Bdellovibrio bacteriovorus: one gene and its partner. The protein of the gene in region 2 binds, or shares a complex with, the protein of the main gene of each other region. Links are inferred from orthologs where the notes say so. Each region holds a gene or a part of one and is shown on either strand. Other genes may lie near its edges. The genes, in order: dnaB and dnaG.

What was found.
Region 1: the proteins of dnaG (region 2) and dnaB are in contact, whole or in part, in a crystal structure (PDB 2R6A), measured with the Geobacillus stearothermophilus proteins. The link is inferred for Bdellovibrio bacteriovorus from one-to-one orthologs. Residues at the interface, in WP_049624496.1 of Geobacillus stearothermophilus: Lys456, Leu457, Leu458, Pro459, Ala460, Asn463, Ala464, Leu467, Leu535, Leu536, Ile537, Ala538, Gln544, Glu545, Asp548, Tyr549, His552; in WP_033016901.1 of Geobacillus stearothermophilus: Ser13, Glu15, Ala16, Gln18, Glu91, Leu92, Asp94, Ala95, Val96, Pro97, Thr98, Ala99, Ala100, Asn101, Tyr104, Tyr105, Ile108.

Annotation. Positions count from the first base shown.
Region 1 is NZ_LUKD01000001.1:1,486,660-1,503,567, forward strand. The notes cover bases 10,353-13,232. They hold dnaB (replicative DNA helicase), read right to left. Parts: upstream 12,561-13,232; coding sequence 11,145-12,560; downstream 10,353-11,144. Other genes in these bases: AZI87_RS07205 (SDR family oxidoreductase), read right to left, coding at 10,353-11,130; AZI87_RS07215 (helix-turn-helix domain-containing protein), read right to left, coding at 12,721-13,020; AZI87_RS07220 (radical SAM protein), read right to left, coding at 13,062-13,232. Outside these bases: AZI87_RS07145 (fumarate reductase/succinate dehydrogenase flavoprotein subunit), read left to right, coding at 1-1,247; AZI87_RS07150 (succinate dehydrogenase/fumarate reductase iron-sulfur subunit), read left to right, coding at 1,258-2,046; AZI87_RS07155 (SGNH/GDSL hydrolase family protein), read left to right, coding at 2,164-2,913; AZI87_RS07160 (hypothetical protein), read left to right, coding at 3,045-3,293; AZI87_RS07165 (S8 family serine peptidase), read left to right, coding at 3,504-5,147; AZI87_RS07170 (alpha/beta fold hydrolase), read right to left, coding at 5,227-6,108; AZI87_RS07175 (FHA domain-containing protein), read right to left, coding at 6,118-6,810; rpsF (30S ribosomal protein S6), read left to right, coding at 6,960-7,412; AZI87_RS07185 (DUF2232 domain-containing protein), read left to right, coding at 7,428-8,315; rplI (50S ribosomal protein L9), read left to right, coding at 8,332-8,775; AZI87_RS07195 (S1 family peptidase), read left to right, coding at 8,972-9,820; AZI87_RS07200 (hypothetical protein), read right to left, coding at 9,895-10,089; more of AZI87_RS07205, read right to left, coding at 10,198-10,352; more of AZI87_RS07220, read right to left, coding at 13,233-13,700; AZI87_RS07225 (DNA translocase FtsK), read left to right, coding at 13,847-16,228; AZI87_RS07230 (hypothetical protein), read left to right, coding at 16,303-16,875; AZI87_RS07235 (tetratricopeptide repeat protein), read left to right, coding at 16,879-16,908. UniProt on the Escherichia coli protein: The main replicative DNA helicase, it participates in initiation and elongation during chromosome replication. Travels ahead of the DNA replisome, separating dsDNA into templates for DNA synthesis.
Region 2 is NZ_LUKD01000001.1:1,655,060-1,664,365, reverse strand. The notes cover bases 1-2,942. They hold dnaG (DNA primase), read right to left. Parts: upstream 2,431-2,942; coding sequence 571-2,430; downstream 1-570. Other genes in these bases: AZI87_RS08030 (GatB/YqeY domain-containing protein), read right to left, coding at 2,439-2,885; rpoD (RNA polymerase sigma factor RpoD), read right to left, coding at 1-556. Outside these bases: rpsU (30S ribosomal protein S21), read right to left, coding at 3,033-3,227; AZI87_RS08020 (hypothetical protein), read left to right, coding at 3,398-4,459; AZI87_RS08015 (TerC family protein), read left to right, coding at 4,502-5,251; tRNA adenosine(34) deaminase TadA, read left to right, coding at 5,251-6,183; AZI87_RS08005 (DEAD/DEAH box helicase), read left to right, coding at 6,213-7,772; AZI87_RS08000 (hypothetical protein), read right to left, coding at 7,773-8,048; AZI87_RS07995 (protein-glutamine glutaminase family protein), read right to left, coding at 8,050-8,979; AZI87_RS07990 (M48 family metalloprotease), read left to right, coding at 9,101-9,306. UniProt on the Escherichia coli protein: RNA polymerase that catalyzes the synthesis of short RNA molecules used as primers for DNA polymerase during DNA replication.

The DNA of each region.
Region 1 (16,908 bases), 160 kb from region 2 along the record:
TTGTTATCGCCAGCGGCGGTTACTCAAACGTCTTCTTCCTTTCAACAAATGCGATGGCTTGTGCCGTGACGGCGGCTTGGAAAGCCCACAAACGTGGTGCTTACTTCGCCAATCCTTGTTACACACAAATCCATCCAACTTGCATCCCGGTTCACGGAGAAAACCAATCAAAACTAACTTTGATGTCTGAGTCTCTTCGTAACGACGGTCGCGTGTGGGTTCCAAAAGCCGTTGGTGACAAACGTCATCCAAACGACATTCCAGAAAACGAACGCGATTACTATCTAGAGCGCGTTTACCCTTCATTCGGTAACTTGGCTCCTCGTGATGTGGCTTCTCGTCAGGCGAAGTATCGTTGTGATGAAGGCCGTGGCGTGAATGAATCTGGTAAAGCGGTTTACCTTGATTTCGCAGATTCCATTAAACGTTTGGGTGAAGACAAAATTTCTGAGCGTTATGGAAACTTGTTTGAAATGTACGAAAAGATCACAGGTCAAAATCCGTACAAACAACCAATGATGATCTACCCTGCTCCTCACTACACAATGGGTGGTTTGTGGGTTGATTACAACTTGGAATCAACAATTCCAGGCTTGTTCGTCGCGGGTGAAGCAAACTTCTCTGACCACGGTGCGAATCGTCTTGGTGCTTCGGCATTGATGCAAGGTTTGGCAGACGGTTACTTCGTTCTTCCATATACTTTGGGTAACTATCTTGGTTCAACGAAGCTTGAAAAAGTTTCGATCACGAACGATGCCTTTAAAGCGGCTGAACATGGTGTGAAACAAGAGATCTCTAAACTTATGAACATCAAAGGTAACCGCACAGTTGATAGCTTCCACAAAGAACTTGGAAATATCATGTGGGAATACTGTGGCATGGGTCGTAACGAAGAAGGTCTTAAAAAAGCTCTTCAAGAGATTCCAAAATTGCGTGAAGAATTCTGGCAGAATGTGCGCATCCCTGGTGATGCAAACTATCTGAACGTAGAGCTTGAAAAAGCCGGACGCGTTGCAGACTTCATGGAGCTTGGCGAGTTGATGTGTCGCGATGCTTTGGAACGTAAAGAGTCTTGCGGCGGTCACTTCCGTGAAGAATACCAAGTTGACGGTGAAGCAAAACGTGACGACGCGAACTTCTGTCACGTGGCTGCGTGGGAATACACAGGCGAAAACAAAGCCTCTGTTCGCCACACTGAAGAATTGAAATTTGAAAACGTACATCTAGCAACTCGTAGCTATAAATAAGAGGCGTAACATGGCTGGAAAAACATTGAATCTGACTTTAAGAGTGTGGAGACAAAAAGGTCCTAAAGACCAAGGCGGCTTCGTAGATTTGCAAGCTAAGAATGTGTCTGAAGACGCTTCTTTCCTTGAGATGCTAGATGCTGTGAACGAAGAGCTTGTTTCTAAAGGTGACGAGCCTATCGCATTTGACCATGACTGCCGCGAAGGTATTTGTGGTGCGTGTGGTTTTGTGATCGACGGTGAAGCTCACGGTCCCATGAAATCAACAACCGTGTGCCAATTGCACATGAGAAATTTCACGGACGGCGCAACGTTGACGATTGAGCCTTTCCGCGCACAAGCTTTCCCGGTTATTAAAGACTTAATGGTGAATCGTTCTGCAATGGATAGAATTATCTCTGCGGGTGGTTACATCAGTCAAAATGCTGGCAATGCTGTTGATGCAAATGCGATCCTGGTTCCAAAAGCAGACGCGGATGAGGCGATGTCATCTGCAACATGCATACAATGTGGTGCGTGTGTGGCTGCTTGTAAGAACGCTTCAGCTGCTCTATTCACTTCAGCAAAAATCTCGCACATGGCTTTGCTTCCGCAAGGTCAGGTTGAAAGAAAAGAACGTGCTCTTCGCATGGTGGCTGCGATGGATGCCGAAGGGTTCGGTGCTTGTACGACAACAGGTGCTTGTGAGGCGGCTTGTCCTAAGGACATTCAACTTACAAACATCTCTCGTATGAACCGTGAATTCCTAGTGGCGAACGCAACGAAGCGTGAAAAACACAGTGATGGCGGCGCGGGCTAGTTTTTAAAATCAAATATGATGTAAAAAAGGGAGTCTAAAAGGCTCCCTTTTTTATTTTTACCCAGCCCCTTCTTGTGCTGTCTTGTGTTTCAGGAATATCGACGGCAACATAAAGGAATGAATAAGTCCGCTTTGGTTCTTTCATTATTAATTTCTACGACTTCGCTGGCGAACACTTTGATCATTGGCGATTCACACGTCGTGGGACCTTTTGGTGAAAATCTTCACAAATATTTCAGCGAAGTGGCGCAAGAGAATGTGCGCACCGTGGGTCTTGCGGGTGGAACGGCTCGCTCATTCACGGACTCATCCGAAGCAAAACGGACTTTGAGTTATGGTTTTGCGGACAGAAAAAACGACAAACAGAAGGTTGTTCCTGGCGGAACCAAAGCAACGGCCCCATTGCTATCTACCCTCTTAGATGAAGAAAAACCGCGAAGAGTTATTATCGAATTGGGCGATAACTTTGCCGATTACAAAAATCCCAATTCTCAGTCTGATAGAACCGTTGTTGCACAAGTTAAGCAGATCACCGAAGTGCTGAACAAAAACAAATTCAATGGCACTTGTTACTGGGTGACGCCAACGTGGACTGATAAAGCGCTCTCAAAACCCTATTTTAAGTCGAACATGCGCCTCGCTCGCGTAATTGAAATCATCAAGAATGAAGTGGCTCCCCGTTGTCAGGTCATCGACAGCACCACGGAAATCGGTATTAGTGAAAACGACATCAAGACAACTTCAGACGGTTTACATTTTGACGCTAAAAATGGCGCAAAATGGGCGCGCGGTGTCGCGGACCGCATTCGTGAAGTTGAAGCGAATACTGCAAAATCCCGCTCTAAAAATCCTGACGGTGTAAAATAATATTATAATTTTTAACCTTTAAACTCTGCATCTAAGGTCGTCTCATACAGAGACATCTTCGACATCACATCTTTTTTGATTTCTTCTAAAGCTAACGCAACAAACTTCCGAAACTAGACCAAGGATTGGCTATGAAGAAGATTGATGTATTGATGCAAGAGTTAGGTTTCAACAAAGATGCTCCGGACAGTGTCAAAGAAGCATTTATTAAACACCTCATGAAAGCTTCTTATGGAGTCAATGTTACAACTCCTTCAGAGAAAAAAGAGATCGCTGCAAACCCACAGAAAATCGCGACACTCAAATCTCCACAACAGTTGAGTTTTGATTTTATCGAGCAAGAAACACGACCAACGTCCGGAAAAAAGGCCGTGTCTTAGTCTCGTCTATTAGAAGAATGGCTAGAAAATTCCTTGTCCTTCGTCTGGAAAAACACGACCTAGTGCTAAGAATTGGCCCCAAGTAATTCTCCTCTACAAAATTTAATAACCAGCTCACCTTCACATTGGTACCATTTTGGAACTGGGCACGTTCAGGGAAAATTTTTCCTCGTTCGTTCGCTTGAAAATCACCCAATGAAGGAGGGGATTATGAAAAGGCTTATGGAAAGAGCCTCTAAAGCAGCCATGGTAGGCTTACTACTTATTGGTGCTAATGCGTTTGCGGCGCCAGCTGAATCAGTTCCAGGCGAATACATTGTTAAATTGAAAGACTCTGTTTCCGCGAAATCTTCGATCAATGTTCTTAGCGCGCAACTGGGGTCTTACGTAAAAGACACTATTCCCGGACAAAACATTGTGGTTATCAAACGCCCGGTGTTTGAAATCCAGTCAAACGTAGTTAAATCCCTTTCTGAAAATCCAATTGTAGACATCGTAGAACCAAACTACATCTACAGAATTAACAAAACTCCAAATGACCCGATGTTGGGTCAACTGTGGGGATTGAAAAATAGCGGACAACAAGATTCTGAGCGTCGCGCAGGTATTGCAGGTGTAGATATCGGTGCAGAACAAGCATGGGATATCACAACAGGATCTAAAGACATTATCGTCGCTGTTATCGATACAGGTGTTGATTACAATCACCCGGATCTAGTTAGCAATATGTGGACGAACGAAGTTGAAGCGAATGGTAAACCAGGAGTTGACGACGACGGAAATGGTATCGTTGACGATATCCACGGTGCGAATTTCGTTAATGCGAACGCTCCAACTGGTAATCCACTCGATGATCACGGTCACGGTTCTCACTGCTCGGGCACTATTGGTGGTACGGGTGATGACGGCAAAGGTATCGTGGGTGTAGCTTGGAACGTTCGTATCATGGGCGTGAAGTTCCTTTCTGCAAGCGGTTCAGGCTCACTTGATGGCGCTTTAAAAGGAATCGACTACGCAACAAAAATGGGTGCGAAAATCATGTCGAACTCTTGGGGTGGCGGTGGTTACTCTGAAACTTTGAAGCAAGCTATCGAAAGATCGAATGCTGCTGGCGCACTTTTCGTCGCGGCGGCGGGTAACGAGTCTAATAATAACGACGCGAGCCCAACATACCCTGCTACATACGATGTACCAAACGTACTTTCGGTAGCGGCGATTGATAACAGAGGCCAAATCGCTTCTTTCTCTAACTACGGCAAAACAAAAGTTCACGTAGGTGCTCCGGGTGTGAATATCGTGTCTTCTATCACTGGTGGAAAATACGATTCATGGTCTGGAACTTCGATGGCGACTCCACACGTTTCTGGTATGGCGGTTCTATTGGCTTCTAACGAGCCGAACCTGACAGCGCTTGAAATGAAAGAAAGAATTATCGCGACCTCTAAACCAATCGCGGGACTTCGTGGTAAATCTAAAGGTGGCATGGTGAATGCTTATGCAATGTTGACAAATACATTGCCGGCTCCAGATCCAAATGATCCGATCAACTGGCAAACTGTTCCTGTCAGCATTTCTTCGGCTCATCCATATAAAGAAAAAACGAAGGAAGAGTTTGAAGTTCGTGTTCCAGGAGCAAAACAGATCGCTTTGTACTTCTCTAAATTCGACACAGAAAGAGATTATGACAAAGTGGAGTTCTTCGATGCTAACGGCAAGAAGGTCTCTGACATGAGCGGTAAAAACGACGACTCGTTCTCAACAACAATTGACGGTGAGTACGTAAAAATCGTTTTCACATCTGATGATTCTGTTCAACGCTACGGGTTTGATATCACGAAAGCGGCTTACAGATAATCTTTAAGCTGAAAAGAAAAACTAAAAAGCCACCTTTTGAGGTGGCTTTTTTATTTTCAGATAAAATAAAAATTAAGAACTATTTTTTGGAAGACACTTCTTTTAAAAACTTTTCCATTTTTAAATTTGTATAATCAGGAAAATCCAACTGCGTGCAGTGTGAGCCATACGGCACAAGTACAAACTCAGAATGTTTGATCGTCTCTTTGAAATGATATTGGAAACGTAAAGGCGTCACCATGTCTTTTTCGCCCGAGATGATGAGTGCGGGCACCTTGATATTTTCTAAAACTGATTCCCCGTTATATTCCATCAGCTCTTCAAATAAAGTGATGAAGACTTCAAGATTTAAGCGCGCCACGCCTCTTAAGTACACTTCGATATCTTTTATATGACTGACGCGAAGATTGAATCCACCAGCCAGAGCCGCGATATACACAGACATAGGATTATCAACAGCCAATTTCCACAGAGTATTCCACATGTAGGGTTGCTTTTCGTATTGTTCTTTCACGAAATAAAAGAAGGGTTCGATCACATCCAGGCCAAACATTCCCTTAATAGGATTGCGAGCAAAGCCATTAATGAAAATCATCGATGCAAAAGCCTCCGGCTTTTCATCATAAGCTTTGAGCATGATAGGAGCGCCGAAGCTATGTCCTGCAAAATGAGCCTGTTTGATCTCTAAATGCTTCATCAAAGCAAAAACGTCTTTTGCCAAAGCTTCCATCGTTAACTGACTCATGTCGGTCACTGGGTTGCTTTTTTGGTGTCCGCGAAGGTCGAAAGTGATGACTTTGTATTTGTGGGAAAAATATTCGATCTGGTGGTGCCAGTGGTTCATGATACAGGCAATACCGTAGATCAGAATTAAAGGCTCACCCTCCCCGCGCACTTCATAATAAATCGGAGTGCCGTCGAAGCTTTCAAAGCTGCCGGTGGTTTTGGGTGTTGTTAACATGAAGCCTCTCTACAAGTACGTCACTTTAATGAGCGTGTTTCCAAAAGAAATCAAGTCGCCATCTTTAAGCATTTCGGCATCAACGGACTTATTGTTAAGAGTCACACGACCAGGAGCTTTGATTTTTAATTCAACCATACCTGGACCGGGATGAAGTTCGAAAGCCTCTTTGGGGGCATCTTCATCGTGAAGTTCGATATCTAAGGACTCGGAACCCGCTTTACGGGGCCCATAGCCTAAAATAATTTCCTCATCCGTCTGAATACCTTGGGTGAACGTGAGCTTTAACGCGGGGCTAAATCTTTGCAATACGAGGCTTTGTTCGGAGGGCTCGGGAGGTGTGACCTCTGACAGCTTGTCCTTTAAAATATTGCGCCACGTCACAAGTCGACTGAAATCGATCGCGATCTCTTCTTCGACCGAAATAACTTTAAACTGGGTGCGACCTACCTCAAAGATAACCCCTGGTAATAACGCCACTTTTTTTACACGGCGACCACTAATATGGATGCCGTTGGAGGAGTCTAAATCCATCAAAACAAACTGCCCCTTCCCGTCGATAGAGATCTGGGCGTGGGTCCCCGAAACTTTGGGGTCTTTGATAATGATGTCGGCCTTGGAGCGACCCAGGGTGATTCCGTCTTCAACCTTGAAGCGGGAACCCTCATTGGGGCCATCAAGAATCTCAATAAAAGTGACCATTTAAGTATTCTAGGACCGGTTTATTCACTATTCAAATGCCTAATCCTTGTGCTTGGTCCTAAGCCGTGCTAAACCCTCTAAACATTTTAAAAAAGTCATCCTTGCTCCCGCTCACTATGGTGGGGGCTTAAACCGAAAGGATATAGTTCATGGAAACTACTAAATCTGCGAAAAAGCCATACGAAGTTGTGGTTCTTATGCACCCAGATGCAACTCTTGAAGAGCAAAAAGATTTGTTCAAAAAGAACAAAGCTACGATCGAATCTTTCAAAGGTTCAATCAACTCTTTGGAAACTTGGGGTAAAAGAACTCTAGCAACTCCCATCGGCAAAATGAAAAAAGCTATCTACTTCCACTCTACGTTCGAAGCAGATACTCAAGCTATCGCTGAGCTTGAAAGAACTATGCGTATCAACGACAAAGTTCTTCGCTTTATGCACACTCGTTTGGACGAGCGTGTTTCTTTGGCTAAGTTCATGGAAGGCTTCAAAAAAGGTCTTTCTGAATCTGCTGCTCGCGAAAAAGAGCGTGAAGCAAAAGCCGCTGCTCGTAAAGCTGCCTTCGCAGCTGCAAAAGCAGAACGTTTCGAAAAAGGCGAATAATTAAGAGCGTAATCCATGAAGAAGACCGCGACGCCACAGAAATTCATCACAATTTCATCTCTCTCGATTTTGTTGTCGATGTTGACTGTGGTTATGGGAGCGCCTCTTCTTCGTGTACTACGTAAAGCCTACGGTCCCCTCGCCTTTTGGATTTTGGGACTTGTGGCAACGGGAGCGGCGTGGCTCCTGAACGCACAACCTCTGGCGCTTTTCCTTGGCTCTGTTTGGATGACTTTAGGGGCCTACATGGAGTTAGAGCAAAAGGGTGTTGGGTGGTGGATCTCTGGACTTGCGAGTGTCGCAATTGGTTCTGCAGCCGCTGGCTTGGGACTTTTTGGAGCACTTCAAAAGAACGGAATCAACACGTATGCTGAAGTCCAAAAATTAATGGAGCAGTTTTCCGCTCAGGTTCAAAAAATGAATCCGGCGGTGAAATTGGATCCGGCAATTCTGGTGCAGCAGATTCCTTCAGCCATCGTTATTCTTTTAATCATAACGTTGGGTGTGGGATTAATTTTTGAGAGAAGGGTTTTTTCATGGCTCAATTTGCCCCGTGAGAAAATTGCCTCTCAGCTCAAGTTGTTAGAATATCGCGTTCCGGATTTTGTGATTTGGGTTGCGATGACTGCCTTCCTTCTAACAATGGTGAGTTTTGGCGGTAAGGCCACTTCCATCCTCGCAGTGAATATTGTGAACGTTGTTATCGTTCTTTATTTCTTTCAGGGGCTGGCAGTGTTGGAGGTATTTCTGAATTCTATGAAAGCCGGTGTTTTCATGAGAGTTCTGACGTACATAATTTTGGTCGGTCAGTTATTGCTTGTTTTGAGCGTGGTTGGCTTGATCGATTACTGGGTTGATTTCAGAGCTCGCCTGAACAAGGTGAAGCCTGCTGAAAGCAACTAACAAAAATGGAGATCACATGAAAGTTATTCTTCAAAAAGACGTTAAAGATGTAGGTCGTGTTGGTGAGTTGGTGAACGTTTCTGAAGGTTTCGCAAGAAACTTCTTGTTCCCACGTAAATTGGCAGCGGAAGCTACTGAAAAACGCGTAAAAGAGTACGAACACTTGAAACGCGTAGCTGAAGCTAAAAAGAAAAAAGCATTGGCAGAACGCCAAGAGCTTTTGAACAAAATCAACGGCACAACTGTAACATTCAAATTGGCTGCTGGTGAGACTGACAAACTTTTCGGTACTGTTACTACAACAGATATCTCTAAAGAATTGCAAAAAATGGGTCACTCAGTAGACCGTCGTGACATTCACCTTGAAGAGCCAATCAAAGTATTGGGTCAACACAAGGCAGTTGTTCGCTACGCAGAAGGTATGGAAGCAAAAATCCAGATCTCTGTTGAAAGAGCGTAATAACGAGAAAGTTTCGGTAAATCGAAAGTTCTTAAAAGGGATCTCCGTCAAAAGAGATCCCTTTTTTTATAGTCATTTCACCTGCTTAAAAATGACGCACTTCCACTATAAGACTTTGTTATCTTAAATATTTGAAAATTTGTATTGCACTGGTTCCATTTTGGGTGTTTAACGGCCCTCACTTTGGGGGGTCACTATGAAATCCACAGTTTTTAAAGCAGCTCTAGTTACAGGTCTTTTGGGATCTTTGATTGCCTGCTCTCCTGCGAAACAGAACTCTGTTCAACTAGGCGCTGATAGCACATCTATAATTGGTGGCGTTCCTGTTGATTCTAAAGACGTTATTGCGAAGTCTACGGTGGCTCTAGTGGCTTCTGTGGTCACTCAAGATGGCCAAGAAGGTCAATTCATCTGCACAGGTTCTTTGCTAACTTCAAATATCGTTTTGACTGCAGGTCACTGCGTTCCTGAAGTGGGTTCCGAATATAAAGAGGTCGCTCTTTATGTGATCTTCAATACAGATCTAAATAACATGCAAAGAGGCGATATCCGTCTTGTTGTAGATTACGTTATTCATACAGAATACGGAAAAACGGGTGAGCAAGGTGAAGACGCTCATGACCTAGCTCTTGTTAAATTCTCTGGCGCGATGGCTCCTGGTTACCAACTTGCGAAGTTCTTGGATGACGAGACACTTTTGACAGCGGGTAAAAAAGTGACTTTGGCTGGTTACGGTTTGATCGAAACTGATGGCGTGAATACAAAAAGCGATAACAAACTTCGCAAAGTCGACGTTGAGATCGTTGAAGATTTCGGTAAACACGAAATCCTTCTTGATCAAACTCAAGGTAAAGGTGCTTGCCACGGTGACTCTGGTGGTCCGGCTTTCCTTGAAGTGAACGGCACTCAATATGTTTGGGGTGTTACTAGCCGCGGTGCTGGTAAAGACGGAAAAGATGACTGCTCTCTAGTAAGCGTTTACACAAAAGTGAAATCTGAATCTACTTTCGTAAAAGACGCTTTGAAAAAGCTTTCTGGAAAATAGTTTTTAGATAAAAGCTAAAAAGAAAAGGCTCCCGATGAGGAGCCTTTTTTATTTTGTATTATCGAAGATATTTTTTAAGCGCTCTGCTCGTCCTGCATTTCAAGGAAAACCAACTGAAGGTATTCAGCCATGACTTCACGCAACTCTTCAATGGTGAGCGTTTCTGGGCTTTTCCCGTACTTTTCTAACAGGGCATTGAATTCACGTTCGACAGGATCCTGAGGCAGTCCGGTTGCCGCAATCACTGTCTTTGCTAAAGTTTCTCCCATGATCAGCCTCCATGCTTAACAAGGGTCTCGCTTTGTAAGACGCTTTGACTAAATCAAGAGGTTAAAGAGAACTCAATTCCAAAAAACGGCTTTGGGCTTTGGTCTAGCTTACTTCTGTCGACGGTGGGAATGTTCCTTAGACCAAGTACGTGCCTTAGGCAGATTCCAATAGAGGAATGGCAAAAGGATACGTCGAGGCAGCAAACGACGAATGTAATAAAAGAGTGTCGCATCCAGGGTCGCTGGAATCCAGAGCGGCGGATTTTCTTGCTTCATCACTTTCAAAACCTGCTTCGCAATTTTTTCTGGAGTGGTTAGCGACATGTTCATCATCTTTTCCACAAACGGAGTCATGTTCTGATAGAAGTCGCAATAAGGGCCGCTCCAATTGCGAGTCGGATCCGACAATTCGGTGTGATACACGTTCTTGAAAGAATTGCTGTGAATAAAGCCTGGCTGCACGAGGGTGATAGTCACACCGAAGGGCCGCATTTCATACCACAAGGCTTCGCTGGCGCCCTCTAACGCGAATTTAGAGGCTGAATAAGATGCCATCGTCGGCATGGCTAACATCCCACTGACCGAAGAAATATTTATGATCTTACCACGGCCGGTGGCGCGCATGTGTGGCAGAGAAAGGCGAATCAGTCCCATCGGGCCAAAATAATTGGTGGCCATTTGCAGCTCTTCATCTTTTTCAGTCATGTGCTCAATGACCGAACGATACGAAATACCGGCGTTATTTATCAGGATATCAACTCCACCCCAGGTTTTTTGAATCTCGTTATAAAGGCGCACGCGGTCTTCTTCGATGGTCACGTCCAAAGGACGAATTATGAAGCGATCGTTTTCTAAAAAGTGCGAGCGCACTTTTTCAAGACTGTGCTCACGGGCGGTGGCTACGACACGATATTCTTGGCAGTGATAAAGAAGTTCGGCTAAGGCTAAGCCAATGCCAGCGGAACAACCCGTGACTAAGACCACGGGCTTAAACGCTTGAGGTTTTGATTTACGCTGAAAGAAGTAAAGTAAGGGCCTCATAGAAGCCCATTATCTTAAACTGGTGCGCCTGGTGCAAAGTTTTTAGGTCTGCCGCCTGGCATCGGAGGTGGAGCTTGCGGTGGCGGCATCGGGTTGATGTTACGCTCTTCCGGCTCGGCATCACGGAATCTATTGTATTGGGCATCGAAACGCATTTTAACGGGGCCAGTGGCACCGTTACGCTGCTTACCCACGATCACTTCGGCGTGACCTTGTTTATCTGGATTTTCTTTATCATAGTAGTCATCACGATAAAGCATCATGATAACGTCGGCATCTTGTTCGATCGATCCGGACTCACGCAGGTCAGAAAGCATTGGTTTTTTCTCTGTACGGCCTTCCACCCCACGATTCAGCTGGGCAAGAGCAATAACAGGAATTTTCAATTCTTTGGCGATGGCCTTCAAAGATTTAGAGATTTCTGCAACCTCTTGCTCACGTGAAGACATTTTTTGCTTCATGCTCATCAACTGCAAGTAGTCGATCATGATCAAATCTAATCCGTGTTCAGCTTTCAAGCGACGCGCCTTAGAGCGAATTTCAAAAGGTGAAACACCTGGCGTATCATCGATAAAGATGCTGGCTTCAGAAAGAAGACTAGCCGCATGAATCAAGCGAGGCCATTCAGAATCGCTGACTTTACCGTTACGAAGGGAACCCAAGCCCACTTTCGCTTCGGCCGCCAACATACGCATCATCATGGACTCTTTACCCATCTCTAGAGAGAAATAGGCCACAGTCTTTTTAAGCTTTAAAGCCACGTGTTGTGCGATATTAAGAGAGAACGCTGTCTTACCCATGGAAGGACGAGCGGCAATGATTGTCATCTCGCCAGGGTGAAGTCCGGCAGTCATTTCATCTAGGCGTTTAAAGCCGGTAGCAAGGCCCGTGACTTCGACCTGATTTTTATAAAGCTCTTCTAATTTCTTGATGGAAGCACGCACGATTTCCATAGAGCCAACAAGGCCCGTAGCAGCTTTGGCTTCACCGACTTTAAAGATTTCACTTTCAGCTTGATCGACAAACGATTCAACGTCCGCGAAATCCTGTTCGTACGCTTTTTCAATAAGAGAACTATTAACTTGAATCAACTTACGCAACGTCGCTTTATCTTTTACGATCTTTGCGTGAGTAACGATATTTGCAGAGGAAATTGTTTTATCTAAAAGGCTGACCAAATACTCGGGTCCGCCGGCCATCTCCATAGAGCCTTCACCTTGAAGAATATTCGTCACGGTGATGATGTCCACAGGTTGATTTTTGCTGTGAAGCTCTTTGATGGCGTTAAAAATCTTCTGGTGAGACGGCTTGTAGAAGTCTTCAGCCACAAGGATATCACCCACTTGGTCCAAAGCTTCTCGGTCTAGCATGAGACCGCCCAAAATAGACTGTTCGGCCTCAATATTCTGAGGTGGAATCCGTGTACTCATTGAACCCCTCTAAGAGTAACGAAGATTTAAAACAAAAGACTAAAAAAATTGCGGGGCTTCTACAAAGATGGTGGTTCTAAACGGGCCCGCCGGTGCACAAGTTTTCTGATAAATGCTTCGGTTCACTAGAATCCAAAGCATTCTTCCGAAAACTAATCTCTTAGTTCAGTTTTTTTACACGAATCTTATAGTTGTCAATTTTCTTCTTAAGTGTGTTGCGATTGATGCCAAGCATTTGCGCAGTTTTAACTTGATTTCCGTTATAAGCGCGCAAAGCCAGCTCTAAAAGAGGCTTTTCTACTTGTTCGATAACGACGTTGTACAAACCATTCAACTCAACTTGAGCTTCTTTTTGTTGAGCAAATAAAACTTCTAGTTTGCTCTTCACAAGCTTTTCCAAGCTTACGGACTGAAGATTAGCGACAAAAAGATTATCGGAACTGTTTAGGTTCGGCGTCATGGAACTCCCAAGAATGTTCAGCTTATTATTTTTGGAGTGGACTACACTCCGCGTGTTTCGGGAGACCAAATATACTTATGCAGCTGCAATTGCAACCTCGCAGATGAATTTTGATGCAAAATTTTTTCTGCCAACCAGCGTTCAGACACTTGGCCGTATGATGGGCTGTATAAAACCACAAATTTTTCAAATAAATTGTGTTGACGACAGAATTCTTCGGACCATTCAAAATCTTTTTCAGAACAAATAACAAACTTGTATTCCGTGCTGGGCGTGGAAAAGCTGATGTTGTTCATCAAGAAAGAATCTGCGGCTCCACTATCAGGAGTTTTCACATCCAAAATTATTTTTACGCGCGGATCGACGTGCTCGATGCTTTTTGATCCGCTGGTTTCCAAAGAAACTTTGTAACTGCGATCACATAATGTCTTCATCAATGTGTGAACTTCTTTTTGTAAAAGAGGTTCTCCACCGGTGATGCAGACATACGGTGTTTTGTGTGTTTCGATTTCTTTTAGAATTGTTTCCAGGCTTTGCAACTCACCTTCATAATAAGAATATTTGGTGTCGCAGTAAGTGCAGCGCAGATTGCATGCCGTCAGGCGCACGAACACGGTGGGAAGTCCCACATACGTCGTTTCACCTTGAACACTATAGAAAATCTCGTTTATTTTTAGCATGCTAAACAGGCTCCTGGCGTTGACCCTGCGGGTCAGGCTCGTTGCAAGGATACGTGTATACGGCATTTTTCGAAACCGCACCAGTCTTAAGTCAAGGATGCGCCTGTTAGAATGACTAACTACGGGAAATTTCGTAAATTTTTTAAATGAATCATTTTCTTAAGAAGTTTCGTCAGGACGTCATTGCAATCAGCTTTTTAGGTTTAGGGCTTTTCCTCGCCCTGGCTTTGTTCAGCTACAATCCATTTGATCCCTCCATGAATTCTATTGGGCAAGGGCTTAAGGCCACGAACTATTGCGGTATCGTGGGAAGTTTCCTTGCAGACATGCTTTATCAGGCTTTCGGGCTGGCGGCGTGGGTTGTCGTTGTGAGCTTTTTACGTATTGCGTACGCAAGCTTTCAGGGGGAGCCGCTCAATCTTAAGAATATTCGCTTTGTCTGGGCTCTTCTTTTGATTGTGAATATTGCGGCTCTTTTGTCGCTTTATTTACCTACGACAAAAGTTTTCAAAGAGCAGATTTATCTGGGTGGTCTTTTAGGCTTGGGAGTCTCTCAGGCTTTGATGCGCGCCTTTAATTCAATCGGTGTGCAAGTTATTCTGCTTTCGTTAATGGCTGTGCTCATCGTGTTCTATTTCGAAAAATCTTTGCAAGAGCTTTCAGAAACTCCGCGCGGTTTTATGGCTTTCTTAAAGAAGAAGAAAATCATGGATAAGCTTGCGGGCTTTTTTGCCGGCATGTTTGTGAAAGAGAAAAAAGCCAAAGCTAAAAAGTTAGAGGCTAAAGACGAGAAACCTAAAACTGTCTTCCCGCTATCAGACAAAAAATTTGTTGGAAAAGATGAAGAGGAAGAAGACGAGGATCTAAACGCGCTTCTTGAGGCAGATGCTGAAGCTGCAGAAGACGAAGAAGAAGAAGAAATCGAAGAGGAAGAGGAAGAAACGCCGGCCCTGAAGCTTGCGCAAAAGCGCAAAGTTGTTATGAAGGCGAAACCACCTCGTCGTATTGAAAATTGGGATATGCCGAAGCTGGCTCTTTTAGAAGACCCTCCAGCGTCCCGTATTAAAATTGATAAAGCTGAGATTCAAAGAAAAGCGGATTCATTGGTGGAAAAGCTTAAGAACTTCTCGATCGAAGGATCGATCCAGGATGCAAAGCCCGGCCCGCTTGTTACGATGTATGAGTTTAAACCAAATGCGGATGTTAAGATCAGTAAGATTTCAGAGCTTGAAGATGATTTGTCTTTGGCTCTTTCTTCTGAATCTGTCCGTGTCGTGGGTCATATCCCGGGAACAGATGTTGTTGGTATTGAAACAGCGAACTTAAAGCGTGAGACGGTTTATTATAAAGACTTGATCGCCGAAGATCAGTTCTGGAGTGAAGATCTTGCGTTACCGATGGCTGTCGGTCGCGCCGTGGATGGCGAACCTAAAGTGGTGGATCTTCGTAAGATGCCGCATCTTTTGATCGCGGGTACAACGGGTTCGGGTAAGTCGGTGTTCGTCGGCTCTATTATCACGGGTCTTTTGTTCCGCCATTCTCCAAAGACACTGCGTTTGGTTTTGATTGACCCTAAAATGGTCGACTTAGCTCCGTTTTCTACAGTGCCTCACTTAGTTCTTCCTCACGTGACGGAACCAAAGAAAGCCGCAACGGCTTTGAAGTGGGCGGTGCGCGAAATGGAAAAGCGTTATAAATCTTTATCGAAATTCGGCGTCGGTAAAATTGAAGCCTTCAATGAAAAAACCGGCGGGCTTTCAAAAGCGGAAATTGAAGAACACGAAAAAATCAATTTGGAGCTCGAAGAAGGAAAAGCCAAACTTGAGCAGTATTACTATCAACCGCTTCCATTTATCGTGATTGTCGTGGATGAGCTTGCGGATTTAATGATCGTGGAAAAACAAAACATCGAAGAGCCGATTCAGCGCCTGACGCAAAAAGCGCGCGCCTGCGGCATCCACTTGATTGTTGCCACTCAATCACCGCGTAAAGACGTTGTAACCGGTTTGATTAAAACAAATATTCCAGGACGCGTGGCTTTGAAAGTGGCGTCTAAAATGGATTCCCGTATCATCATTGATGATTCAGGCGCAGAACGTTTGCTTCCGAATGGGGATATGTTGTTCCAAGCTCCAGGCGTTGGAAAACCGACTCGCCATCATGGGCCTTATCTTTCCGATAAAGAAATTGGCAACGTCGTGAAACACTGGGCGGCGCAAGCGGAACCAGAATATGATCCATTGGCGATGAAAGCTCTTGATGGATTTGCTGGTGGCGATGGTGCGGAAGCTGGCGATTCCGGCGGTGGCGGCTTTGGTGAAGAAGAATACGATGAACGTTACGATGAAATTTTATCGTGGGCTTCTGAACAGAAAGAAATTTCTGCGTCTTTGATTCAAAGAAAGTTTAGACTCGGTTATCCACGTGCTGCACGACTGATTGAAATCTTTGAAAAAGAAGGTGTCGTGGGCCCTGCGAACGGCAGCAAGCCGCGTCAAGTTCTCGTCAGTAGTTTTAGAGAACAATAATTTGAGCCTTGACTCTACCTCCTTAGGTCGGTGTGATTAAGACACCACAATAAAAACCATTCAAGGAGGAATTTATGGTTAAGGCTCTTATCGCCGCTCTAGGTCTTGCGTTCTCAGTTAACGCTGTTGCTGCTCCAACTGCAGTTGAAGTTTTGGCTAACATCCAAAACGCAGCGATCATGGATCAAGCTCAAACAATGGGTTTGGACTGGAAAGTTGGCGACAACGCTAACTACAACATCGACATGGGCTTCATTAAAGGTTCAATGTCTATGTCAGTTCGTTCTATCGGTGCTGATGGCATCTGGATGGATCAAAACATGGATCTTGGTTTCGCTGGAAAACAAAAAGTTGAAACTCTTCTTGATCCAAACACTGGCGAAATCAAAAAAATGCTAGTGAACGGTAAAGAACAACAAGTACCTAAACAAGACGTAGAAGTTATCGAAGTTAAAGAAGACAGAATCACTGTTCCTGCTGGTACTTTCGATTGCATCCACGCTCGTCTTAAAGACAAAGAGCAAAATGCTGAAATCAACGCATGGATCAACCCACAACAAGTTCCACTTTCTGGTATGTTGAAACAAGTTGCTCCAAGCCAATTCGGTAACGTGACTGTTGTTTTGAAAAACTTCAAAAAGAATTAATCAATGCAATTGATCATGAAAAGAGCCGCAGTG
Region 2 (9,306 bases):
CACGGAAGATCGATTTAACTTTGATACGGCCTTCATCAAGACGTTTACCAAGTTGAATGATCTCGTACGTACCTAGAGGTGACAAAAGGATCGCACGAACGATTTCACGCTCCCCTTTTTCAATACGACGGGCAATCTCAACTTCACCCTCACGAGTTAAAAGAGAGACGCTACCCATTTTACGCAAATAAAGACGAACAGGGTCATTACCCTTTACGTCTTCGCTTTCGGCTTTTTCTTCATCATCTATTTCTTCGTCTTCAGAATCCGGGCTTTCAAGGAATGCTCCTTCGCCCTCTTCTTCTTTCGAAGTTTCAGACAAGTCTGAAATTACTACACCACCACCCTCAAGCGCGTGCATGAATGCATCGAGCACCGAAGGAGCGATAATTTCAGGCGGAAGAAGGTCGTTGATCTCTTCAATAGTCAACGCGCCTTTTTCCTTCGCAAGCTTCAGAAATCGTTGAATTTCTTCTTTAATCAACGTTTCTTGTTCTTGCAGGGAAAGAACCTTTACGGGCTCTTTCTCTTGTTTGTTTGGTAGGTTCGGTTTCATCAATACCCCGCCTTTTACCCTTTATTCAGAGAGATTCGGTTTCTCTGAATATTCATAATCTGTTCCAACTTTTCCGAACTAGGTTCGTTTTTAAGATCTCGCGCCAATTGCTTTGCTTGCTCTCTTAAGAAATTTTCACGCACGCGTTTAAAGCAATCACGCAAGAGCTTCATCTCGGCCTCTTCATCGAACCCTGGCTCGGTTTCAGCTTGTGGACCGGCTTGAAATAAATATTCAGGCTGATCGACGTAAGAGACAAGCAGACTGGTCAACTTATCAAACTTATTAAGATCTTGTCTATACACATCCGTCGCCTTTTCTAGGATCTTTTTCACTCCGTCGTGGGCGACGCTCTCAAGCAATTTTTCATTCACAAATTGATCAAAATTGGCACGACTTTTGAGTACCAATCCTAATAGCAGAAGTTCAGCTTTAGAGGCTCCTTTAAGGGAGATTTTGCCACCCTCTACTGATTGGGACACGGGAGCCGGGCCTTGAGGGTTAGTCTGCGGGCTTGGCTGCACCGTCCTAGTCATAGCCGAACGGTTTTGCGAAGAAACAGGACCACTTCCCTGTATTCCGACAGCTTGACGCAACCAGGGCAGAGTTACGCTCATTTTTTGGGCGGCCTCGGCCAAATACAGATCTCTTAAGCGCAAGTCCGGGATGACCTCAAATAAAGGTTTTAGCTTATCTGCGAGCTTCACTTTTTCCGAAGCCTCGCCCCGATAACCTTCCATCCAACGCGCTAAAATCATCACAAAAAGGTCTGGAGCCTTATCAAGCTCGGCCTTCAAGGCTTCCGCCCCATACTTTTTCACGTAATCGTCAGGGTCCATGCTGTTCGGAAGCGTCAGGCCCTTTGGATACAAATCGGCAGCTAGTAGAATCGGTAGACTGCGTTCGGCGGCTTCCATTCCGGCAGAGTCGCCGTCAAACATCGCCACCACGTTTTTGGTCATGCGTTTAAGCATTTTCCCATGATCCGGCGTCAAAGCCGTTCCCATTGTCGCAACGACGTTACGAATACCCGCCTGATATAAAGAAACTAAATCCATGTACCCCTCTACAATAAGGGCCATGTCATCACTGCGGATATAACGAGCGGTCTGAGAAAGTCCGTAAAGCACTTTCCCCTTAATAAAGACCGGTGTTTCAGGAGAATTCAGGTACTTCGGTTCGTTTTCTTTCTTCTCTAAATAACGTCCACCGAAAGCAATAGGCTCACCCATCGCCGAGAAAATCGGGAACATCAAACGATCACGGAAGATATCAAAGTAACCGGATTTATTCGTGCGAGCCTTTACCAGACGCGCTTCTTCGGCCAAGGCCATAGAGATGTTGTGAGAAGCTAAATGCTTTTCTAGCCCATCCCATTCGGCAACCGCATAGCCAATCCCGAAAGTCTCGATGACTTCTTTAGAAAGGCCACGGCTGGCGATATATTTTTTCACCGGATGATCGTTAGGAACACGGTGAAGTTGCTCTGAAAAGTAATGAGCTGCGAGCTTATTTACTTTTAACAACAACTTCTTTTTTTCAGCGACTTGGTCTTGAGCTCCTTCGTTCTTTTCAGGAGCTGGCATTGGAATGCTAGCGCGATTAGCAAGATACTCGACCGCTTCAGGAAAACTCATACCCTGGTAATCACGTAAGAATGAAAACATATTTCCACTCTTGTGACAGCCGAAGCAGTGATAGACTTGTTTCGTCTCAGAAACAGAGAACGACGCCGTCTTTTCGACGTGATCAGGAAATGGACAGCGGCCCATAAGGCCGCTACCACTTGGTTTTAACTGAGTATATTGAGAGATGATATCGACGAGGTTATTGGCCTCGGAAACTCTCTCGATAAAGTCTTGAGAAAATCTCATGAACCTTCTTACGCAAGTTTAGATTTGATTACTTCGCTTACTACTTTGTTATCAGCCGCACCGCCAGAACGAGCGATGACTTCTTTCATCACAGGTCCCATGTCTTTCACAGTTTTCGCGCCAGTAGCTGCAATCACTTCAGTTACAAGAGCTTCGATTTGTTCACGGCTCATTTGTGCTGGCAAATAAACTTCAAGAACTTTCAACTCTGCAGATTCTTGATCTACAAGGTCTTGACGACCTGCTTGTTGAAACTGCTCGATAGATTCTTTTCTTTGCTTAACAAGTTTTTTAACTACGCCAAGAACTTCATCACCTGTGATTGGGTTCGGGCGCATGTCGATTTCACGGTTTTTGATCGCGGCTTGGAGCATACGAAGAGCTCCCAACTTAGCACTGTCTTTCGCGAGCATCGCGGCTTTGATATCCGCAGTGATTTGATCTTTGATTTCCATCGATACCTCCGAGAGTAAGACTGTTCAAAAAGGCGCAGCCGCAAGAAGTTCAATGAAGTCGGATGGGTCTTATTCAACAGTCTGTCTGTAAGAACAGAGGCGACCTTTTGGGCCGCCTCTTGAAAAACTATCTTCGCAAAGGAAGGACTAGTCGTTCCAGCCTTTTCTCGATTTTTTTACAGCGCGTTTACGAGCTGCAAGAGACTTCTTTTTAAGTCTTACTGAGGGCTTTTCAAAGTGTTCACGTTTTTTAACTTCAGAAAGAATTCCTGCTTTTTCGCAAGATTTTTTGAATTTTCTGAAAGCAGATTCAAAAGACTCACCGTCTTTGATCTTAACCATTGCCACGACAATCACCTGCCCTTCGATGTGGAAAATGAGAGATGAGTGTATAACAAAGCGGCATAAAAGGCGCAAGTCTCGGGGTCTTAACGCGATGAATTATTATTTCCAATGTGCTTTTTTATTGCGCAGCCAGGGAAAGCACGGGAAAAATTCATCGAGGGGTGTTTATGAGAAATCTTATCTGTTTGATATTACTGGTCTTATCCTTAACTCCGGCGGCCTTTGCCTGGGAGGATTTTTACATCCTGAAGCCCTCAGAATTCCAAATTGAACGCACCCCTAGCCAAAGATTCACTCCGTTGAATTCAGTTAGCTGCCGAGACCGCATCAAACAAGTGATCTGTTTGGTGGATAACTCATCTTCACCGAATGGCCCCCGCCAGTGTCTTAGCGGGTCCGAAAACTTCGCCGCCCCCATTGAAAAGATCTACGATATTTTGCCCGAAAAGCTGCAAAAGGCTTTTTGCGGACTTGATGCTATTTTCGTTGAAAGTGATGTGGAGTCTTTAGCCTATGCGGGTATCATTCGCGCCAACGAAAAAGGCGAGGTCGAAGGTTCTTTTATCGGGGTTCGCCGTACACTTTTAGAAACAGCATACGACGCGACTTCCGTCTTCGGTTGGAAAGAGCAAAAAGCTTTCGGCATTATCGCCCCTCCTTTTGTACACTTACCAGATGGACCGCGAGTCGAAGTTATCCTTCCGCATAGCTTGTCCGCGCTTCAATATATTTTCATTCACGAAATCGGTCATATTTTAGATTTTGCAAATTCCGCGAATGAATTTGTCTGCCCTGCGAATGAAACTTGTGATTTGAGCAAGTGGGATCCGGTCGAGTTTGGGAAAATGGTTCCCGCGGCAAATTCTTTTGGTGCTTTAAGCTGGAAAAACCCGATGTATCCACAGGATGCACAACGTTTTCCACTTTGGGATAAGCTTTGTTTTTATGGTTGTAATGAACGCCTGACAGTCGCCGACATGGAAAGCTTCTATCGACAACTGGATCAGACAAACTTCGTTTCAACTTATGCGGCCGTTTCACCTTATGAAGACTTTGCTGAGAGCTTCACTTTCCATGTGCTTAGCCTCCAAGGTGAATGGAACTACCGCGTGCAAACGCCGTACATGGCTTACTCGTTAGAAAAGAAATGGGATGTTTTATTTCCCAAAAAATCTTGGCTAGAAGCGTTCTACCAAAGAGATCTTAAATACCCAAAAGCCACAAAGTAGTTTATAAACTCCTTTAGCTCATAAAGGAGTTTTACCACTATGATGGAAATGCTTTCGAACCCTCAAATCTGGATTGCCTTTGGTACATTGTTCGCTTTGGAACTTGTGCTCGGAATCGACAACGTTATCTTTATTTCGATTCTTGCTGGCAAACTTCCTAAAGACCAACAGCAAAAAGCGCGCATGACGGGCTTGGGTCTTGCGGTTTTGACTCGTATTTTGCTTTTGTTCTCTTTGTCTTGGATCATCGGTCTTACAGAGCCTATTTTCTCTGCCCTGGGCCAAGAGATTTCAGGTCGCGACTTGATTCTGCTTCTGGGTGGTTTGTTTCTTATCGTTAAAAGTACGGCTGAAATTCATCACAAGCTTGAGGGCGTTGATGGAAGTCAGTCTAAGAACGTCGCGCATTCTTTCGGTGCGGTGATCATCCAGATTCTTCTTTTGGACATCGTATTCTCGTTAGACTCTGTTATCACTGCCGTAGGTATGGTGAAAGAATTGTCCGTGATGATCGCGGCGGTTCTAGCTTCGACCGCAGTTATGATTTTCTCTGCGAAAAGCATCAGCGATTTCGTTGATTCCCATCCTTCATTGAAAATTTTAGCGTTGAGCTTCCTTCTGATGATCGGTTTCACTTTGATTGTCGAGGCTTTAGAAGTTCACATTCCAAAAGGATATGTTTACTTCGCGATGGCATTCTCCGTCGGTGTTGAGATGTTGAACATTCGCATGCGTAAAGCGAGTGTGAAGGATCACGTTAAGCTTCGTGAAAGAGTGGCCGAGGAAAAATAGTGTCCTCTATCTCCCAACAAGACTCATATTGGATGCGCAAGGCTTTAAATCTTGCGCGTAAAGCAGCGGACAAAGGAGAAGTTCCTATTGCCGCTCTTCTTGTTGGACCTGAAGGCCTGGTTTCTTGGGCAATCAATACTCGTGAGCGACAGCAGACTCCTTTGGGACATGCTGAACTCTTTGCCCTTCATAAAGCTTCACAAAAAAAACAAAGCTGGCGACTGAGTGATTGCACTTTGTATGTCACGCTAGAGCCTTGTGTGATGTGCGCCGGAGCGATTCAACAAGCTCGAATAAAACGCGTGGTCTATGGCGCTTCGGATCCTAAAGGTGGCGCGGTTCAAAGCCTTTACCAAGTACTGAACGACGCTCGACTAAATCATCAAGTGGAAGTGGCTGGCGGTGTTCTAGCTGAAGAGTGCGCGGCCCTTCTGCAAGGCTTCTTTCAAGACCGCCGTGAAGAAAAAAAGACAGAGAAATCCGAAAAGGTCTATCGTGAACGAACCTCCGTTGTGGTGGTTCACAAAAATCAAATTCTGGGATTTCATGCCGTAGATCCAACGTCACAAGCCCCTTATTTCTTTTTACCTGGGGGCGCGATTGAGCCTGGTGAAAGCCTTCCCGAAGCCGCCGCCCGCGAATGTCTGGAAGAAACAGGTTATAAGGTCCGCATTATTGAAGAAACGGCCTTTGAAAGAAAGTACGACTTCCCTTGGAATGGAAAAGTGCACGCCTGTCGAACTGTGTTCTATTTGGCAGAGTTAGATCAGGAATGGACTCCCCCTCATAAAGTGGACGATGCCGATTATCACAAAGGTGTTGCCTGGATGAGAACAAAAGATGCTTCACAGATCTTTGCATATAACAAAGACATCCTGTGGGCAGTGCAAAAATTGCTGAAAACCGCTCAAAAGAAATCCGCCTTGCGCTAAAGGCCTTTAGGCTGTTACAACGGCCTTTCATGACAACGACAAAATTTACCGATCTTCCCTTAATAGCCCCTCTTCAATTTGCGTTAAAAGAAGCAGGATATGAAAATCCAACTCCCATTCAGTTGGCAGCCATCCCTATTCTTTTGCAAGGGAAAGACCTTTTGGGTATTGCCCAAACAGGAACTGGAAAAACGGCCGCGTTTAGTTTGCCGATCTTGCAGAACCTAGCAAAACATCATACGCGTCCCGAGGCAAAATGCCCGCGCGCTTTGATCTTAACTCCGACACGTGAGTTGGCGATTCAAATTCACGAAAATATTGAAGCTTACAGCAAGCACTTAAAGCTAAAACATGCCGTCATCTATGGTGGCGTAGGACAAAACCCGCAAGTCAGAGCTTTGCAAGCGGGTGTTGATATTCTGGTTGCGACTCCGGGCCGCTTGTTAGATTTATTTTCTCAAAAGTTTTTACGTTTGGATAAAGTGGAAATCTTTGTCCTGGATGAAGCCGATCGTATGCTGGATATGGGATTCATGCAGGATATTAAACGCATTCTGCCTTTGCTTCCTAAGAAACGTCATAACTTATTCTTTTCGGCAACGATGCCACCTGAGATTTCTAAACTCGCGCACAGCATTTTAGTAAATCCAGAAAAAGTGGAAGTAACGCCGACGTCTTCGACGGCAGAAAAAGTGGATCAAAAAGTGATGTACGTTGAGAAGAAAGATAAATTGGATCTATTGATTCATCTTCTAAACGACAATGATCTTTATAAAGTTCTGGTCTTCGTGCAAATGAAACACGGGGCAAATCGTGTCGTAGATAAACTTGTCAAAGCGAACATCACGGCGGCGGGCATCCATGGTGATAAATCTCAAAACGCTCGCCAAAGAGCCCTAGAAGATTTCCGCAACGGGGACGTTCGCGTTCTTGTTGCTACGGACATCGCTGCGCGTGGTATCGACATCGAAGGTATCACTCACGTTATCAATCTTGAAGTTCCCCATATTCCTGAAAGCTACGTTCACCGTATCGGAAGAACGGCGCGTGCCGGGGCTTCGGGAGCGGCGATCTCTTTCTGTACAGCGGAAGAAAAATCCTTCATGTACGCGATTGAGAAAGTCACTCGTCAGCCGGTTCCGGTCGTGAAGAATCAACCTTATCACTCTGAAGCTGTTGAGAAAGCTCAAGTCATGAGTGCGGGTAAAGCGAAAGCCATTCTTGAAGGTCAACGCCTAGAGAACAAGGCCAAGAATCGCGCTGGTCAAAAACCGAAGCGCTCCTTTGGTGGCGGTGGTGGTAAACCACATCACGCAGATTCTAAAAAAGGCGCACCGAAAAGCCCTGCTCATGGCGGAGGAAATAAACCACACAGACACGATTCAGGAAAAAGTGATGCTTCTCACGGGGGAAACAAACCTCACAGAGCAGAAGCTTCGAAAAGTGCAAGCTCCCATAGCGGAAGCCACAGTGGAAAACCCCACAAAGCAGCTCCCCACAAAAATAGTGGCGGATCTAACAGCGGTGGAAAAAAATCAGAAGGTCAAAAACCTAAAAGAAGATTTTTTGGATTTGGCAGAAAGGGCTAACTAAGGCCCTTTCACATCAATAATTTTGCGTGTCTTTTGATCGATGGAAAACTTCACTGGTTTTTTTAATTTCAAACTTTGTTTGAGATTATCCATAAACGGCTCGTTACCCGTCAGTTCATAAATGCTGGGATGAAGCTTAAAGGACACGCGCACTTTTTCGTTCACGTTTTCAATCTTATATACTTTGTCGGTAAATGATTGCGACTTCGGCGTAGATGTCTGCGCCCATGAGATTTGAGAAAACAGAAGCAACGTCACTAGAATGAATTTCATCTTAAAGTCCCTTCTCGCGCTTTAACTGCTCTCGCTCATAAGCCAACATACTTTGTTCTTCACGACGAGCCTCTAATTCTTGCTCAGATTGAACTGTGTCCGCAGCATGCCATTTCAAACGATTGGGTTCGTTCTTGGCCGAGGGCAAAGTTTCGCCACGTAAAGGCCCTAAATTAAAACGATCAGTGATGTACGCAAGAGCTTCTTTCTTCGCTTGTGGAGTCGTCAAAAGTTTATCTGTCCACTGCTTCACCGGTACCGGCTTGTCATACAGAGCCGGATCTAAAACATGCAACTCAATTCCCTTTTTGGTTTGAACGGCGACAACGGGGGCCACATGGTAATTCCACATGTAGTTTTCGGGATATTGTCGCTTCTCTTCAGGAATGATGAGCTCCCCTTCTAAAAACATCTTGGCGACGCGAATACCTTTTTTCTCCATCTGTTGCGCAAAAATATGGGCGCGGGCGTAGCACCCGTTTTGAGTTGCACCGAAAGCATATCTTTCGTCTTTAGAAAATTCAGAGAAAATCTTTTTAGCTTCGTCTTCCGTCAACACAGACACCGGAATGTTCCCGGCAGCCGTTTTTGCTAAAGTCATCGTCGGATAAACGACGCCTTTCGGAGCGTTTTCCTTCGGGTCGCAGATCTCGGGTTTATTTAAACTGTTTAAGGACTTTGAAAGTGACTGATAGAACTCGGAATAGTCCGTCATCGCCGCCGAGGTGCCGACTTTTTTTGAAGCGTTCTGATCCGGCAGCAAAGGTTCTTCGTAGTGACCAGCGGCACTGCAAAGCTCTTCCGCCATCATGCGATCGCGGGATGAAAAATCATCTGGCGCTGCTTGAACGGCTTCCTTAAACTGACAGGCTTCTTCGGGGGTGATGGCCCAAGAAAAATGGAAACTAAAAAGAAATAGCAATACGTACATAAAACGCATGCTTCTTTTTCGGAATTTTTACGCCCGGGCCCAAGGGGTTTGACCTGGACTTTCGCCTGTTTTCACGAAAGAAAATGTGGCTCTTCAGAAAGGCGTTTGCTTTAGTTTTTATATGAATCAAAAAGAAGCTCTATTAAAACTCGATGAAGTCTTAGATCAATGGATTAGCACCCCAATGGGAAGAAGAACTTTTCTGACTTCCATTCCCCTTTTAATGGCGGCGTGCTCGACCGAACAGCACCGCCAACGCGAGGGGAATCTGCGCGGTGATGAAACCACTTTGACATACGATCAAGAACGAAATCTGACTAAGGAAGC